4 regions of the Enteractinococcus fodinae genome follow, and region 4 is predicted to be linked to each of the others. Evidence: riboswitches for the same ligand, from Rfam matches in the RefSeq annotation. Region 4 holds a riboswitch; each other region holds the start of a gene.

Region 1 (4,211 bases), 400 kb from region 4:
GCCGGTGGGATATGGTTTGCCTGCGCGATTCTTGGAATCTCTGGGGCAGAACGACTGTTGAATAAGCGCACCGGACCGGAACCCAATGCTGCCCAGGAGAACTGACTAGTGGTTGCGTCTATAGCGATTCAAGGCCCACCAGAGCACAGCTCCGATGCCGACGGCGCTTGTCAGTCCACCCAGTAGCCACCAGGAACGCTGACCTGAGTCGCGTTCTTGTGGCGCAGCACTTTCAACCTGGCTCCCGGTTGGTGTTCGGTCGGCATGGCCGGGGGACGACAATTGGGCTTTGATCGCATCGAGTTCGTCCTCAGAAATAGGCGGGAGCGTCTCAAGTTCGGAAGCTTGTTCATCTGCATCGCGGGGACCGGGCATGACCAGCGGTGAACCCCGATGCGATTGCATACCGAATATCTCGGGCAGTAAGTACCGCGGGCTTTCGGCGAGCGGGCGAATTTCACGAGGGCCCCGCCGTTCGGTGTCAGCGGCACTGAGGTCTTCTGACGGTGTCGTTGTGGCCGTTGGTGATGGGGACGGTGTCGATGCTGGTGGTGGAGCATAGGGCGTGGGCGGTGCGCTCGCGATCGGCGGTTGCGGGGTGGTGGGGGTGCTCGGCGTCATCGCCGGTGCACTGGGCGGTGTCGGAGAGGCCATATTGGGTGAAGGTGACCGTGACGGCGTCGGTTGCGGCGTGGTAGAAGGCGGCTCCGGTGGGACAGTTGGTGACGGAGAAGCTGTTTCATCGGGGGACTCTTCATCGGAGGACTCCGGAGAAGCTCCGTCGTTAGTCGGCTGTTCAGTGGTCTCCGATTCAGGCTCCTCCGGGATACCCGGAATAGCTACCTCGCAATATGTCCTTTGTCTGTTTTGTTCATCCCAGCCTTCGACGAGGACGAGAAGGTCCGTCTCGGAGCGAGGCACCACAATCGAGGTCTGGTCTATCCTGTCGAAATCCACGTGCTCATCGTCATCCTCGATGACTGCAAGATCTTCCAGTGTCTCCAGGTGTTCAGATTCGATCGTGACGGCGTCATCGGTTGTGTCGATGATATCGCAAGACATCTGGCCGCCCGGAGTCTCTTCTGCAGAAGGCTCCTCGGTCACCACGGATGAAGATGGGTCAGGAGACTCCGCCGTCGCGTACGCTGCACTGGCGGGCCCGAAGGCAAACAGGCCGATGGCCGCTAAGAAGCCCGCTCCAATGGCGAGCCTCATGACGCCGTAGAAACTTTCTGGGCGATCGGTCCGCGGTCGCTTGCGGCGATGACGTAGTGCACCTGCTGGCCTTCTTCAAGTCGACGGAAGCCGGTTTGGTCAATGCCGGTGTGGTGGACGAAAACATCCCCCGATGCGTCATCGGGGGTAATGAAGCCGTATCCTTTTTCGATATTGAACCATTTAACGGTGCCGGTCTGCCGATCAGACATGGATAAATTCTCATTTCTGGTAATCAGGTATCAACACGGGCCGACGTGCATTTTCTACCAGACCACAGGCTAGTGGATCACGGGCTTATTGGGAAACTCATTGGGCATACTTATAGATCAACGCAAGATTCACAACGTGAGATTTCGTCATGAAAAATCCCGCCGCCTGATGAAAGGGGTTCATCTGGCGGCGGGATTACAACATCACTCGCACCTTGAAGAGGTACCTCTAGTGTAATAAAGGTTATTTTAAACTATCCGAACGCCAGCTGTGAACTTCCTGGATGCTTTTATTGACTGTTGTATCCGCGCAACCGGTCGAGCTGTCGGCGTTCCTTCTTCGTCGGTCGACCCGTCCCGCGTTCACGCTTGGGGACGGCGACCAGGTGCCGTGGGATCGGTGCGGGGGAGTGGTCGATGTAGTGCTTGATGGCCACCGGGTATCCCACGCGTTTCTCCAACAGGCCGGTGACTTCGATGATCCGTTCGCGGCCGGGCTGGCGGAAGGTGATCGTCTGGCCAACCCGGAGTTTATGGGATGGTTTGACGGGTTCCCCGTCGACTTTGATTTTGCCGCCTTTGACCGCAGTACTCGCCGCTGAGCGGGTTTTGAACAGCCGCACAGCGTGGAGCCAGATATCGACGCGAACTGCATCCATGGCAGGTTAGTGGTCCCGAATATTGCGGAATTGTGATTTATGGAAGACCAGCGGTTCGTGAATGTCCGTGAAGTCCGCCAGGTTATGGACTTCTAAGAGGGCCACGATGTGGTCACCGGCGGGAAACTCACCGTACACCGAGGTTTCCAACCACAGCGCTGACTCTTCAACGAAGATTGCGTCGTCGTTGGTAGCGGTGTGCAGCCCGGCGAACCGGTCCGAGCCCTTGGCGGCCATTTGACGGGCGATCAGTCCCTGACCTTCACCAAGAATCGATACACCGATGCGGCGAGTCTCGCGCAGTAGCGGCCAGGTGGCCGAAGTGTTCTGCACGGCCACAGAGACCAGCGGTGGATCCAAGGAGACACCGACGGTGAATGAGGAAGCAACCATGCCCTGCGGGTTACCGTGCGCATCATATGAGGCGAGCGCCGCCACACCCGAGGGGAATTGCCCAAAGGCACTGCGTAGGGACAGCGGTGAAATGTCGTCGGTGAGCTTGGTGGTCTGCAGGTTACGGGCTTGCAAAGTTGAGGTCACAATCTTGCCTTCGAAGGTTGGCGCTCGAGGGCGCTCGAACGCTGTACTTGCCAGACACGGGGTCTTCCGTGCGGCCGAATCATCACCTGGGGCACCCCACTACAACGTGGGAGGGTTGCCGTCTTACAGCCAGGGCTAAATAGTCGTAAGAGCTCGTGATTCTGCAGATAAGACTAACCTATTTTGCATACGGGGCAAAGTAGAGATTGTCACATTTATTCAAACCGGTAGCGGATGGCTTCGGCGTGGGCGTGTAAGCCTTCTGATTGCGCCAGTCTCTGAATTCCGGGCGCCAACGGTTCCAGACCGGCCTTGTCGTAGCGGATGCGTTGCTGGAGGCGTAAGAACGAGACGGTGTTGAGGCCAGAAGAAAACCGAGCGGTCCCCGAGGTGGGCAGGACGTGGTTGGATCCGGCGGAGTAATCTCCCAGCGGAACCGGCGCATATGGACCCAAAAATACTGCACCGGCGTGCGTAATCTGCTCGAGTACCGCTTCGTTGTCTTTGGTTTGGATTTCTAAGTGTTCGGTGGCGATCGCATTGGTCACGTCGATGGCTTCTTCCAGGGTGCTCACGACCAGTGCGCCCGACTGTTGGCCGGTCAGGGCCTCCCGAATCTGGTCTTCCAACACGGCTCCGGGCACTTGCTGTTCTATCTGTGCCACGACGGCTTCGGCGAAGTCCATTGAGGTGGTGACCAAGACGGATGCGGCCAGCGGATCGTGCTCGGATTGCGAGATCAAGTCGGCCGCAACCCAGGCCGGGTTGGCGGTCTCATCGGCCAACACCAGGATTTCGGAGGGGCCTGCCACCGCGTCGATGCCGACCTTGCCAAAGAACGCCTGTTTGGCCGCGGCCACATACACATTGCCCGGGCCGGTAATCAGGTCCACGGGCTCACACACGGTTGCTCCGGAAGCGTCGCTGACACCCAACGCGAGCATCGCGATGGCTTGGGCCCCGCCGGTGGCATAGACCTCTTCGACACCCAGCAGTTTGCACGCCGCCAGGATGGTCGGGTGGGGGAGACCGTTGAAGTCGGCCTGCGGTGGCGAGGTGATGGCGATGCCGGGGACGCCGGCGGCCTGGGCGGGAACCACGTTCATGATGACCGACGACGGGTAGACGGCTCGTCCGCCGGGAACATACAGACCCACGCGCTGGATGGGAACCCAGTGATTCTCCACGGTGGCGCCATCAGCCAGCGGTACCACGGTGTCCGGGGGCAGCTGTGCGGCGTGGACTGCCCGTGCCCGGGCGATGGATTCTTCTAGCGCATCGCGAACATCAGCCTCGAGTTTCTCGAGGGCTTGCGTCATGGCATGCTCGGGGACGCGCAGGTTGTCAGGCCGTACCCCATCGAACTGTTCGGTGAAGTCTAAGACTGCTTCCGCGCCACGGGCTTTGACCTGATCAATGATGGGTTCCACGACGGCCGACGCATCAGAAATCTCGAGTTTGGCGCGCGGCATCACGGTTGCAGGATCAAAGGTGGTGGGGCGCAAATCGGTGATGTGAAGCATGCCTGTTAGTGTATCGGTTTTCAGGATTAGTTCAGATCGCGCTGAGAGGATGGTGCCTATGT
Region 2 (4,211 bases), 2.1 Mb from region 4:
GGTCCTGTCCAACGCATACCATCTGTACCTGCAGCCGGGGCCCGAGCTGCTGGATCTACACGGCGGGCTGGGCAAATTCATGAACTGGGACGGCCCCACCTTCACCGACTCGGGCGGTTTCCAGGTCATGTCGCTGGGCTCGGGGTTCAAAAAAGTCATCGATATGACCGGACCCGAAGCCCAGGACAAAGTCGGGTCCGATGACGCTGTCGCACCCGGCAAGGAACGATTAGCCAACGTCGACGACGACGGCGTCTGGTTCACTTCCCACATCAACGGTGACCGTCACCGGTTCACCCCGGAAATTTCGATGCGGATCCAGCACCAGATCGGCGCCGATGTGATGATGGCATTCGACGAGCTGACCACGCTGCATAACTCCCGTGGCTACCAGGTCGAGTCATTGGAACGCACCCGCAAGTGGGCCCAGCGCAGTCTCGACGCGCACGCGCGGCTCACCGAAGAGCGCTCCGACCGCCCGTATCAAGCACTCTACGGCGTCATTCAGGGCGCCCAATATGAAGACTTACGACGTAAAGCCTGCCGCGACCTACGCGAGATGCGCACTGACTTTGACGGTGTCGAAGCAGGCTTTGACGGGTATGGACTCGGTGGGGCGTTCGAGAAAGAAAACCTCGGCACCATCGTGGGCTGGTGTGCCGAGGAACTCCCCGAAGACAAACCGCGTCACCTGCTGGGCATCTCGGAACCGGATGACCTCTTTGCCGCGATCGAAGCCGGCGCCGATACGTTCGATGCAGTCTCCCCCACCCGTGTCGGTCGCACCGGTGCGTTCTATACCGACTACGGACGCATTAACCTGCCGCGCGCCGAATTCGCTTCCGATCTGTCACCGCTGCAAGACGGCTGCGATTGCTACACGTGTGCGAACTATTCGAAGGCCTACATCCGGCACCTCATCAAGGGTGACGAAATCCTCGCCGGGACGCTGATGTCGATTCACAACCTGCGCTTCACCGTCCGACTGGTCGATACCATCCGCCAATCGATCATCGACGGGGACTTCCACGAGTTCAAAGATCAGATGCTGGGACGGTATTACGCGAAAGCGACGACCTGATCTGCGATGGGCACCGCGCGGACCCACTGCGTGAGATGAAGGTTTCGATGAGCTGACGTCTGGCGCGACTCGCTGATGACGTTGGTCTCAATGAGACACATCAATGGGACATCAGAACCCCGGGTTCCTGGGCACGAAATCCATTCGTGGGTATGGGGGTGGCAACTGCCGCTTCAAGCGCCTCAGGCCACGAGTTAACTTCCCACCGTATATTTCCGCTCCGGAGCGACCCCGTTGACCAGGTAGTCGCCAAGGATCCGGGCCCGGTAGATCAACGGGTTGTGGCTAGCCAGCACCCGAGCGTTGCGCCAATGCCGGTCGAAGGCCCGCGACTGTGACACCGCAGACGCTCCACCTACTTCAAAAATCTTGGTCGCGATCTCGAGCACAATCGGCGCGATGACCTGCTGGGCCTGATACACCTGCGTATACAGCGCATCGACCTCAGGTTCGGGCAGTTGTTCCCCGCGGGCATCGGCTGCAAAATGTTTAGCTAACACCGGTGGGATGGCCCGGAAAATGGTTTCGACTCCGGCAACCTGCGAGCTGAGTTCTCCTATGAGTTGCAGAACTTGCGGGTCGGCCTGGACCGTGTCGGCGGCACCGTGGCTAAAGGTCCGAGTTCGCGACTGGACGTATGCCACCCCATCACGCAGGACGCCTTTGGCGATGCCCACCAGCGTTGCCAAATGCACCGTCTGCCAGGTCGCTTGACCAAAGGCGGTGCGCTCACCGGAATCGAGACCGTGCCCGGGCGGGAAGATCTCTGCTTCGTCGACGACCACATTGGTGAAGATCGTGGTGCCGGATGCTGTGAGTCGCTGACCGAACCCGTCCCAGTCATCAATAATTTCAACCCCGGGCGCGTTGGCGGGGACGGTGACGGAAACGGGTTCTTCATCGTCGCCGGTTGCAGCGACCATAATCCAGTCGGCATACCCCGTGCCAGTGGAGTAGAACTTGGTCCCATTGAGCTTCCACTTGCTGTTGATACGACTAAGCCGCGTGCCGTTTTGTCCGTGCGTATTGCCGCGTTCGGTAATGGCATTCCCGGCAATCGCACCATGGCCAAACCGGGTCAGCCAACGATCTTGGAAGTCAGCTTGATCTGCGGTGCGGGATAACACATCTTCGACAAATCCCCAGTGCGCTCGCAACGCCTGGGCAAGATTCGAATCAGCCGCGGCGAGCGCGACGAAAAACTCATAGGCCTGCGGTAACGACAGCCCGTAGCCACCATACTCGGTGGGGACACGCAGCCGGGTAAAGCCAGCGTCGCGGAGTTGCTCGATCGGGGTCTTGTCGATGCCACCGGCGGCATCCCGGGCCGGTGCGGTGGCTGCGATGTCGTCGAATACCGGCTGTAGTTGCTCCCACAGCTGGGCAACGATGGTGTTATCGGCAGTGTCAGGAACGGGTACAAAGGTCTGCGTCATGCCAGACTCCTCAAAAGATTTCGTGGCGTCGGCAGATCACTCGCGCACGGCGCCATACTTGCTAAGAACGATTGAACTTAGCCGAATCATCACCTGGAGCACCCCGCTACGGCGAGAGGGTTGCTGACTGACCTGCCAGGGCGTTTATGGTCAGCACTCGTGATTCTGTTGCACTATCTAACCAGGTTTTCGATAACCCGCCAAGGTGTCGTGCAACACTGCGTCATTTAGGCTTCGGCGACGCTGCCATAGTGCGGTTCGGCCGTCTTGATCTTGCCGATGGTCCACATGGTGACTGGGGCGAGTATCAGTTCGACGGCGGTTTTCCATATCCATCCGACCAGCACAAACATCACGTACTGGCCGAGGGTTTCAATGCCGATGACGGTGGCGGCGATCGCTGAGAACGCGATGGTGTCCAGCAGTTCTCCGACCAGGGTTGAGACCGCGATGCGTCCAAACAGGTATCGTTCTCCACTGCGGCGCTTCATCGCGACCATGATCCAAGCGTTGGTCAGCTGTCCGGCTGCAAAGCCCACCAGGGACGCCAACACAATCAGCGGTACGGGGCCCAAGGTTCTGGCCAGTGCCTCTTGGCCGTCGTAGAACTCTGCCGGCGGCAAGATGATGATGATCCAGTAGGTCAACGAGGCGAATGCCGAGATCAAGAAGGTCGTGAAGATGACCCGTCGGGAGGCTTTGAAACCGTAGACTTCGGAGATAATGTCACCGACGATGTAGGCCACCGGGAACAGGAAGAACCCGCCATCGGTGAGGATTGGCCCGAATTGCACCCCTTTGGCGCCGCCGATATTCGACAGGATGAAGACCACGGCCATGATGGCAAACAGCACCGGATAGATATGGGAACCCACCGGGGCAAAGTTCCCCCGGCTCGTCTCACTGGTTACATGCGGGTTTTCGGTCACGAAGCGTCCTTTGCAAAACGTTGTATCGCGACGGTGTCACGGCCTCTACGACCCCGTTCACAGCTGCTGCCCCAGCTGGCGTTCATTGAAGTCCAGAAGATATTGTAATCAAACCTTGCCGTAGCTTTTGAATGGGTCCACCCCGCGCGGCACAAACACCAGCGTGGTCAGGATCCCGATGGCCGAGGCGGTCACGGTCATCGCCCACGACATCTGCCAGGTGCCAGCCGCCGCGGCGATGGCTGACAGAATAATGGGCCCGATGAAGTTTGCCAGATTGAACATCTGAGTAATCAACCCGATGACGGCTGAGGCCGAGCCGCCAGGAGGGGCGATATCGACGGCCTGCCGAGTGACGGTCGTGGGGACCAAGGCTCCGGCAAACGAGAAGATGCCGGCGGCCAGCAGCGCCCAGGACACGGTCCCGGGAACCTGCGACCAGTCGGGGGCAAAGACCAGCGTGGACATGATCGCCATCGTGCCCAGCCCGATGAGAAGTAATCGACGTGGCGGGTGGCCACGCTGCAACAGGACGCCGGTCAAAATGTTCGCTAGGCCGTTGAGGCCACCGACCACAGCGGTTGCCAGCCCCACCACGATGGCAACATCCAGACCCGTTTCGATGTCTGCGGCCGAGAAGATGGTGGGCAAGAAACTCAGCACCGCACCCCACTGCAAAGTGTAGGAGGAAAATATCAGTCCCAACGCCCAGGGCAACGGAGTCTTGATCGAAGCGCCGATCAGCCGGGCGATAGCTTTCAGATG
Region 3 (4,211 bases), 1.8 Mb from region 4:
TGCGGGTCGGCGATGAGGCCCTTAATACCGATCTGTTGCCACTCTAAAGTGCGACCATCTGGGAAGGTCCGAGCACCGGGCACGGCGCGACGGTCGAGGCGTTCTTCAAACGGTGCCATGTCGTCTACGGAAACGACCCAGCCCATCCAACCGCCGCCCATATTCGAACGAGCTCGAACGGCCTGCCCGAAGGGCGCCTTTTCGGCTGCTGGGTGTTCCAGCACCTCAACGATCTCAAAGTATTGTCGGTTTTTCATCGGGAAAAAGAGGTTGCGCGTCCCGAAACGCGGGTGTACCCCACCGTTGACCCAATCGACGCCGAGAAGCTCGGCCATCCTATCGGCGGTGGCATGGAGTCCTTCCGGACCTACAGCATAAGAAACATGATCCAAGCGCATGTTCATCAGCATGTCACGAAAGCGCCGTTGAAATTGAAATGTGTCACATTATGCTGTTTTGTGGCATGCCCGTCCGGCAGTATTTCTGCCTGTCACAAGGGACTTTAGAAAAAACTTTGCCGCTGCGCTGTATTACTAGAATCCGGCGCCATTCGTTGCGTTGGGGGATGGGACAGGGTACGCAAAACCCCTCGAAAAACGTCGAAACATTTCTCGAGGGGTATTTGGTGCGTGGGGTTTCTAGTAGCGCATGAGCGCCGCAACGTTTTCAACACGACCATCGGAGATGATGACGATATCTCCGGAATTGAGTTTGGTGTGCAAGATCGCCGTGTTCACGTCCCCGGTGCCGTCCGAGGCGTTCAGCGACGGGTTAATAAATAACGTGTCCACACGACCAGCAACTGCCGCCTCGCGGATAAGATCTGGCTGTGTTTCACCCAGACCGGTGCCGGAAACATCTGCGAAACGCTCGTATGCTGCGTCATCATTGGCAGCAAAGTGCGGGCGCACCACGTCCCAACCGGCTTGCTGCAATTCGCGGTTCGTTGAAACGTCTGGATTACCTGAGATGAAATCTTCGGCAACCACCGGGTAGGACGATGCAGCTTTAACCGATGCAACGTTTTCGGCAACGCCAGCTAGGACCATCGGCTGGGAGCGAGCCCTGCCGAGGAGATCTCCAAGAGATGAGCCGACTTCTTGTAAAAATCGTTCAATTTCGACTTCTTGGTTGTCAGCTGCCCCACCGTGGCCGTGGAAGACGGGGCCCGCACCGCCAAGTGAGCGGTTTTGCAGCTGAGATTGACGATCGTCAGTGTCGACGACGTCTTCAAGTGATTCCGGAACGATGTCTTGCAGATCGAGCTGGACCACCGAGTCTTTAGTGGCATCAAGGACGCGTACTTTCTTGCGTGAGATCGCCAGAATATAGTACGCGTGGGATTTGGTGAGGGCTTCAGAAATCGGGCGCAGCACGAAGTGTTCTGCGACATGGGTGTATTCGGACACGGGAACGCCGAGCCGATAGATGAGGTTCAGGCCTTTGGCAGCGAAAAGGGCAAGTGATTCACCCTGCTGACGTAAGAACGGCGCATCAGTGGCGATGGCATCAAAGGAAGCCAACATATCTTTGGCGTCTGATTCGGGGACCCCAGCATTGACGAGTTTCCGTCGTGCTTCCTTGACCAGTGACTTAACACGGGTGGCGGTATCTTGGGGTTGATGTTGTGGTGGAGCGGTCGGCAGAAATATAGTGACCTTTGGCCCGGTGGCTGCGGCCATGGCTTTCAGGTCATCAGCGGTGATCTGATCAAAGTATCCGAGTTGTTCCATACGACAACAATACAACTTGTCATCTCGATTTTGGAGCGTTGATCAGTCCGAATTATTGCGTACATCATAAATTCAGCCCACGGTGTGGATAACCGGTCTCAGAAGTCGCCATTTTGATTGATTTCTGGCATAGTAGTGGGTGTTGGTCACGAGTGTCAGTAAATATGCCCCGGCTTACTGACCGGCAACCCTCCACCGCGGTGGGGTGCCCCGGGTGAGGACCAGGTCTCATGACAAATTGAGACAAGCGCGGGTCTTCGCGCACGTCATTAGCTGCGCGGCAGACGGGCGTTGAGAAGACCCCTTGAAGGTATGAAGGAGTCTTTCCACTTGGCACAACGCGACATCACTGATCAGTCCACTTGGGGTATCTCGACCCGTCAGATCCACTCTGGAATGGATGTGGATTCTGAGTACGGCTCGACACAGCTGCCCATCTACCAGACGACCAGCTTCAATTTTCCTGATACTGCCACTGCCGCCGGCCGTTTCGGACTCTCCGAGCTGGGACCGATTTATTCCCGCATCACAAACCCCACAACCGATGCGGTCGAAAATAAGATAGCCGCCTTGGAAGGTGGCGTTGGTGCGGTGCTGCTGTCCTCAGGACAATCAGCCACGACGCTGAGCATCCTGAACGTGGCTGGTAGCGGTGACTCGGTTGCGGTCTCGGCCTCGCTGTATGGCGGGACGCAAAACTTGTTCAAACACACGCTGCCACGGTTGGGTATTGAAACGATCTTCGTCGAAGATCCGCACAACCTCGACGAGTGGCGCCAAGCGATCAAACCCAACACCAAAGCACTCTTTTCAGAAGTCTTAGGCAACCCTAAGGCCGATGTGCTCGCCCTTCCAGCGGTGGCCGATATCGCACATGAAGCCGGTATCCCGCTGATCGTGGACTCGACCTTAACTCCGCCAACGCTCATCCGTCCGTTTGAACACGGAGCCGATGTAGTCATCCACTCCACCACCAAATACCTCAGCGGTCACGCCAACGGTCTGGGTGGGGTCATCGTGGACTCCGGCAATTTCGACTGGACAGCCAATCCTGAAAAATTCCCATGGTTTAACGAACCCGATGAGTCTTATCACGGCTTGGTGTTCGGAACCGATTTTGGCCCCAACGGCCCACTGGGGGCAAACCTGTCCTACATCTTGCGCATCCGCACCCAGCTGTTGCGTGACATGGGGAATTCAGCCTCACCGTTTAGTGCGTATTTGATCAACCTAGGGCTCGAAACGCTTTCGCTGCGCATGGAACGCCACATAGCAAATGCACAGCGAGTTGCTGAATGGCTCGAGGCGCACCCGCAGGTCGAAAGCGTGCAATACTCCGGGCTGAAATCTTCCCCCTGGTACGACCGGGCGCAGCAGCTCTTGCCCAACGGTACCTCCGGAATAGTGGCCTTCAATATCGTCGGTGGCGCGACCGCAGGACAGAAATTTGCTGAATCGCTGACGTTGCACAAACTGGTCGCGAACCTCGGAGATGTGCGGTCACTTGTTGTTCATCCGGCTACCACGACCCACAGTCAGCTTTCTGAAGCTGAGCAGCTAGCAGCCGGTGTCAACCCGAGCCTGGTCCGTCTCTCGGTAGGCATCGAAGACATCACAGACATTCTCGACGATCTGCAGTCCGGCTTTGATGCCGTTGCCACGAACTAACAAGGAGTGAGGTCATGTCATTGGATCTAGAATCAGTGACCGACCCGGCGACATACGTAGGCCAGTCAGCGCTCACCACAGTCGCGATTGGCGAATTACATTTTGAGACCGGCGGGTACCTGCCAAATGTTGAGCTTGCCTATGAAACCTGGGGGACCCTCAACAAGACAAAAACCAATGCCATCCTGATCCAGCATGCCCTCACCGGTGACAGCCATGTAGCGTCTTCGCAACTGGCGCCCGAAGCGGGCTGGTGGGAATACCTGGTTGGGCCCGGCAAGCCCATCGATACCAATAAATGGTTTGTCATTGCGACCAATATGGTCGGCGGGTGCTACGGGTCAACCGGCCCTTCATCGTTAGATGAGCACAACCGGCCCTACGGGTCACGGTTCCCGTTCGTTACGATCCGGGATGCTGTAAACGCCGAAGCCAAGCTTGCCGACATCCTTGGGATTGAACGCTTCCACGCGGTGCTGGGAGGGTCCATGGGTGGTGGGCGTGCTCTGGAGTGGGCCGCAATGTATCCGGATCGTGTTTCGGGTGTTGGAGTCATCGCCTGCGGCGGGCAATCCACCGCCGAACAGATCGCGTTTGCACAAGCACAAGTCGAAGCCATTCGGCTAGATCCAAACTTCAAGGGCGGAGACTACTACGGCGGACCGGCACCAATTCAAGGCCTGGGGATTGCGCGTCGAATCGCCCACATTAACTATCGTTCCGAGCCGGAACTCAACGTGCGCTTCGGTCGCAAGTTTCAAGGTAATGAGAACCCGCTGGGCTCCCCGGTTGCAGCCCGGCAGGGTCGCT
Region 4 (4,211 bases):
TCAATCGCAATACGGGCAAGTTTGTCGAACTTTTCGGCACCTGCAGCGTCATCTTGGCCGCGCAGTTCTTCGGCTTTATTCGAAGCTGCCAGAGCCTTTTGTCCCCATGTGTTGGCCTCTTCGAGGTCCTCGCGATAATCATCTTCGGCCAGACGCAGGTTGCCGATGGTTTGCGCGATCGCGGATTCGGCTTCAGAAATGTTGGCCGTGTAGTCGCGGATCATCTGATCCAACATTTTCTGGGGGTCTTCTGCTGAGTCCAACATGGCGTGAATGTTAGCTTTTGCCATTTGGGTGATGCGGCCTAGGATCGATTGTTTTTCCATAGTGCGTACCTTTCGTCGAACGTAGTATTTGATTACGTGTCTGTCATGGTCGGGGCAGTAGCTAAAGGGTTTAGAAACTGCCCCCGCTGCCTCCACCGAAGCCGCCGCCAATGCCGCCTCCGAATCCACCGCCGGAGCCACCGAAGAATCCGCCACCTCCGCCGCTGGAGCCGCCACCAAACATGCCGCCGCCTCCCGAGGATCCACCGCCGCCAAGGATCTGCCCGAGCAGGATGCCACCGAGCACCGCGCTCATGTTCGAGCCGCCGCCACCGCGCGGACCACCGTAGTGTTGGTTGAAGTCGGTGTAATTTTCTTCGGCCAGCTGTTGCGCGCGTCGGCCCAACTGGACGGCTTTTTGGGCTTCGCTCAGGGCCTGGACGGGATCTTGATTGCGCAGTTGCAGTGCCGTGTTGAAGTGCATCTGAGCGGCTGACAGCTTCGTACGAGCATCGTGGCGAACAGCCCCGCGACGGCGGCGGATATAATCGTCGGCCGCGTCAATGCTCGAGCGCGCCCGGTCCATCGTGGGTTCAAAATCACGTCGCGCCACTTCGACTTGCTGTTGGTGATCGCGCAGCGGTTGCAACGCTTCTACGACTGGGTCGAGAGTGTCTTCTAGCTGATCGAGATCTCGGACAGGATGCCGACTGGGCACTTGGGCCCCAATGCGGTCTGCGGTCTGTTCTAGGGCTGCGATCTGGGCGGAGAATGACGAGTCCGTGCGATGCTGTGCAGCAAAATTTTTCGCTTCGGCCAGCATATTTTCGGCCTGTCCCAACTCAATGCCAAGCTGTCGTTGAGCCTGATCTAAGTGGGCAGGCAGTTGTCTGATCGAAGCAAATAACTCTTGGAGCTCTTGGGTGGCATTTTCGGTTTCGTGAATGCTCCACGCGGCCCGCGAGAGCTGGCCGTCTTGCAGTTGTTGTTCGGCTTCGCGGATGCGTTCTTGGCCGAAATCTAACAACCCTTTGGCTTGTTCGAGGTTATCCACGCCTTCTTCTAGCGCTGCCGCATCGTAACTGGCCGATAAGTCTTCGACGGTGCCAATAGCCTGGTCCAACTGTCCTGGAAGCGGTGCAAACACGCCCTTCACGCGCTCGAGTGCCTCGGGAGCGTTCTTCTCCAAGTCTCGCAACGTGGCAAAGTCCTGCTCGTGTTCCTGCAACGCCGTCACGACCTGTGCGCTGCGGTCGAGAATTTCTTTGAGCCAGGCGCGTTGATCTTCTTCCGTATCGGGAATGTGATCATCCAATTGATGCTGCAATTGGAAGGACTGCTGCATGTGGTCTTTGGCCTCTTGCAGATCCCGTTGAAACACCTCAACCGCACGATCCCCGTAGGAGGCCTGAGCGAAGCCGATCTCTTGTTCCGCGACCTTGATGGCATCGTCGGCTTGAATCAAGGCCGAACCAGCTTGTGTGCGTAATTCAGGGATTGGCATGGCATCCCGAGGATCTTCAGGCGCAGGCTGCTCCACCGGCCGTCGACGTTGCTTTCGACGTTGGGAGCTCTGATACCAAATGAAAACGGCTACCAGAATGCCGACCGGGATAAGCAGCCACAGCAGACCACCACCGGCGCCGCCATCTTGTGCAGCGCCCGGGCCGGCGCCGACGTCGCCAGTCGCAGCTGTTGCCAGTCCTTCAACCGCGCCCGCACCGGCCCCGTACCAATCACTGTTGGACAGCGCTGGCAGGATGTATTCGCGGTCAATGGCCGATTGGTACTCGCGGAAGGGTCCGTCGGAGTGGGCGACGAAGTTATAGAGTCGGTCATCGGTCGCGATAGCCAGGATGTTGTCGTTGCTGCCTAACTGTTTCTGCTCGGCGACTTGCTGCACCCACGCTTCGGGTTCATCAGGGTTTTCAAACGTGGGTACATAGATGACAAAAAGCGTTGCCCCGTGCTCGCTTTGAAGCTCGCGGACCTGGTCTTCGAGGGCATCTTCTTCACTGGGTGACAGGACGTCGGCCTCATCCACCACAAAGGTTCCCGGCGGTATGGTTACCGGATCGGCAGCGTGCGCTGGCGCAAGAAAGCCGAAAATCATCAGGCACGACGTCAACAACGCCATCCCGAATGTTCTTATCGTCATGGACCCACCTATGTCGTCGACTCGGTATGTCAGGCTCGGACTGATGCCCTGTCTGGAGTTTACCGGTTTCGTTCGACGAATGCGCCTATCGACGTGAGATGATCAGGCGGCAATGTTGCGTCGTATGACCCGGAGCACGTCGGGAGAATTGGCAGCCTCACATTGTTTGATGTACCGTTCTATACGCAAACCATTCAGAGCGACTGAGAGATCTGGCTCGTTGACGTCGCAGCAACCCCCGAAGCTGTTTTGCAGTGTGGGACGGTGCTACTGCCAGGACCAATGGAGTGATGACGTGATTTCTCTCTGCAATGTATCCACCGTTTTTGCTGACCATGGCAAGGACCCCATCACCGCGGTTGATGATGTCAGCCTCGAAGTGCCTCGCGGCAGTATTCAAGGCATCATTGGGTTTTCCGGTGCCGGGAAGTCCACCCTGCTACGAAACATCAACCTGTTGGAACGGCCCACCCGAGGTCAGGTCCTCATCGACGGTACCGATCTGACACAACTCAACGAGGAAGCACTGCGTCAAGCCCGTCATCAGATCGGCATGATTTTCCAGGGTTTCAACCTGGTCAATAACCTCACGGTCGAACAGAACGTGGAGCTGTCGCTGAAATTTTCCGGTGTCAAAGCCTCGGCACCTCGTCGTGCTCGGGCCGCTGAGGCCCTGGAAATTGTGGAACTCGCCGACAAGGCAGCCGCCTACCCCGCGCAGCTATCGGGCGGACAAAAACAGCGCGTGGCAATCGCTCGCGCACTGGCAACCCGTCCCCAAGTGTTGCTCTGCGACGAACCCACCTCAGCACTGGACCCCTTTACTACTGCGACGGTCTTGCAGTACTTGGCTGACATCAATAGAGAATTGGGCATTACGGTTGTCGTGGTGACCCACGAAATGGAAGTCATCAAAGCGCTCACCGACCACGTGGCCGTGATGGAATCCGGGCGCATTGTCGAGCGTTTCGCCGCCCACCAGCTCCACGATCCGGCTTTCTCACCGTCGACTTCCATTGGTCAGTACCTGGTCTCAGATGGCATTCGCATCGACCGCGGTGCACCCCCGCTGGATACGCTGCCGTCGGGTCTGGAGTCCTCTGACGAGCCGGTTGCTGTGGCAGGAGGGCGAGCCTAATGGAACGTATCATTGAACTCCGTCCTGAACTGGTCCAGGCCTTACTCGAAACCTTTGCCATGATCGGCGTCTCGATCCCCATCGCCGTGCTCCTGGGCACTCCATTAGGCATCTGGCTGTTTGTCCACGCACCAGGATCGATCGCGCCGCAACCACGATTACATGCGATCGTCAGCGGCCTGGTGAACATGCTGCGGTCCTTCCCCTTCCTCATTTTGCTCATTGCCATCATCCCGTTCACGCGGTTCGTTGTCGGAACAACGGTTGGTACAGCGGCCGCTATTGTGCCGCTGACCATCAACGCGATCCCATACTTTGCGCGATTGGTCGAACAAAACATCTCGCAGCTGGGTACCGGTGCTGTAGAGGCCTCACGGGCCATGGGTGCGACACACGGCCAAATCATTCGCAACGTGCTGCTCGTAGACGCCCGACCAGGCATCATCGGGTCCATCACCGTAACGACCGTGAGTTTTATTTCCTACTCCGCCATGGTCGGATTAGTCGGGGGCGGTGGCATTGGCGATTTCGCCATTCGCTACGGCTACTACCGATATGAAACGCCGGTGATGTTCGTCGCCGTCGTGCTGATGGTTTTACTAGTCACCGCGGTCCAACTGGGTGGCAACCGCCTGGCGCGGGTCACCGA

What was found. A riboswitch is a leader RNA that binds a small molecule or an ion and turns the genes downstream of it on or off. The one in region 4 is predicted to bind S-adenosylmethionine.
Region 1: it holds a riboswitch for S-adenosylmethionine, as region 4 does, so the genes downstream of both, J2S62_RS02350 (flavin reductase family protein) here and J2S62_RS00545 (methionine ABC transporter ATP-binding protein) in region 4, are expected to answer to the same signal.
Region 2: it holds a riboswitch for S-adenosylmethionine, as region 4 does, so the genes downstream of both, J2S62_RS10230 (acyl-CoA dehydrogenase family protein) here and J2S62_RS00545 (methionine ABC transporter ATP-binding protein) in region 4, are expected to answer to the same signal.
Region 3: it holds a riboswitch for S-adenosylmethionine, as region 4 does, so the genes downstream of both, J2S62_RS08690 (O-acetylhomoserine aminocarboxypropyltransferase/cysteine synthase family protein) here and J2S62_RS00545 (methionine ABC transporter ATP-binding protein) in region 4, are expected to answer to the same signal.

Annotation. Positions count from the first base shown of each region.
Region 1 is NZ_JAVDYJ010000001.1:511,964-516,174, forward strand. Features, by position in the region: gene J2S62_RS02330 (MFS transporter) at 1-105, shown strand, start outside; gene J2S62_RS02335 (hypothetical protein) at 106-1,215, opposite strand; gene J2S62_RS02340 (cold-shock protein) at 1,212-1,427, opposite strand; gene J2S62_RS02345 (RNA-binding S4 domain-containing protein) at 1,718-2,086, opposite strand; gene J2S62_RS02350 (flavin reductase family protein) at 2,093-2,626, opposite strand; SAM riboswitch class IV at 2,665-2,787, opposite strand; gene hisD (histidinol dehydrogenase) at 2,842-4,149, opposite strand; gene J2S62_RS02360 (mechanosensitive ion channel family protein) at 4,208-4,211, shown strand, end outside.
Region 2 is NZ_JAVDYJ010000001.1:2,194,427-2,198,637, forward strand. Features, by position in the region: gene tgt (tRNA guanosine(34) transglycosylase Tgt) at 1-1,081, shown strand, start outside; gene J2S62_RS10230 (acyl-CoA dehydrogenase family protein) at 1,276-2,517, opposite strand; SAM riboswitch class IV at 2,567-2,682, opposite strand; gene J2S62_RS10235 (queuosine precursor transporter) at 2,745-3,446, opposite strand; gene J2S62_RS10240 (MFS transporter) at 3,555-4,211, opposite strand, start outside.
Region 3 is NZ_JAVDYJ010000001.1:1,867,222-1,871,432, reverse strand. Features, by position in the region: gene J2S62_RS08700 (VOC family protein) at 1-404, opposite strand, end outside; gene J2S62_RS08695 (baeRF3 domain-containing protein) at 639-1,733, opposite strand; SAM riboswitch class IV at 1,878-1,989, shown strand; gene J2S62_RS08690 (O-acetylhomoserine aminocarboxypropyltransferase/cysteine synthase family protein) at 2,064-3,401, shown strand; gene metX (homoserine O-acetyltransferase MetX) at 3,416-4,211, shown strand, end outside.
Region 4 is NZ_JAVDYJ010000001.1:113,291-117,501, forward strand. Features, by position in the region: gene J2S62_RS00535 (PspA/IM30 family protein) at 1-326, opposite strand, end outside; gene J2S62_RS00540 (TPM domain-containing protein) at 397-2,424, opposite strand; SAM riboswitch class I at 2,612-2,713, shown strand; gene J2S62_RS00545 (methionine ABC transporter ATP-binding protein) at 2,720-3,562, shown strand; gene J2S62_RS00550 (methionine ABC transporter permease) at 3,562-4,211, shown strand, end outside.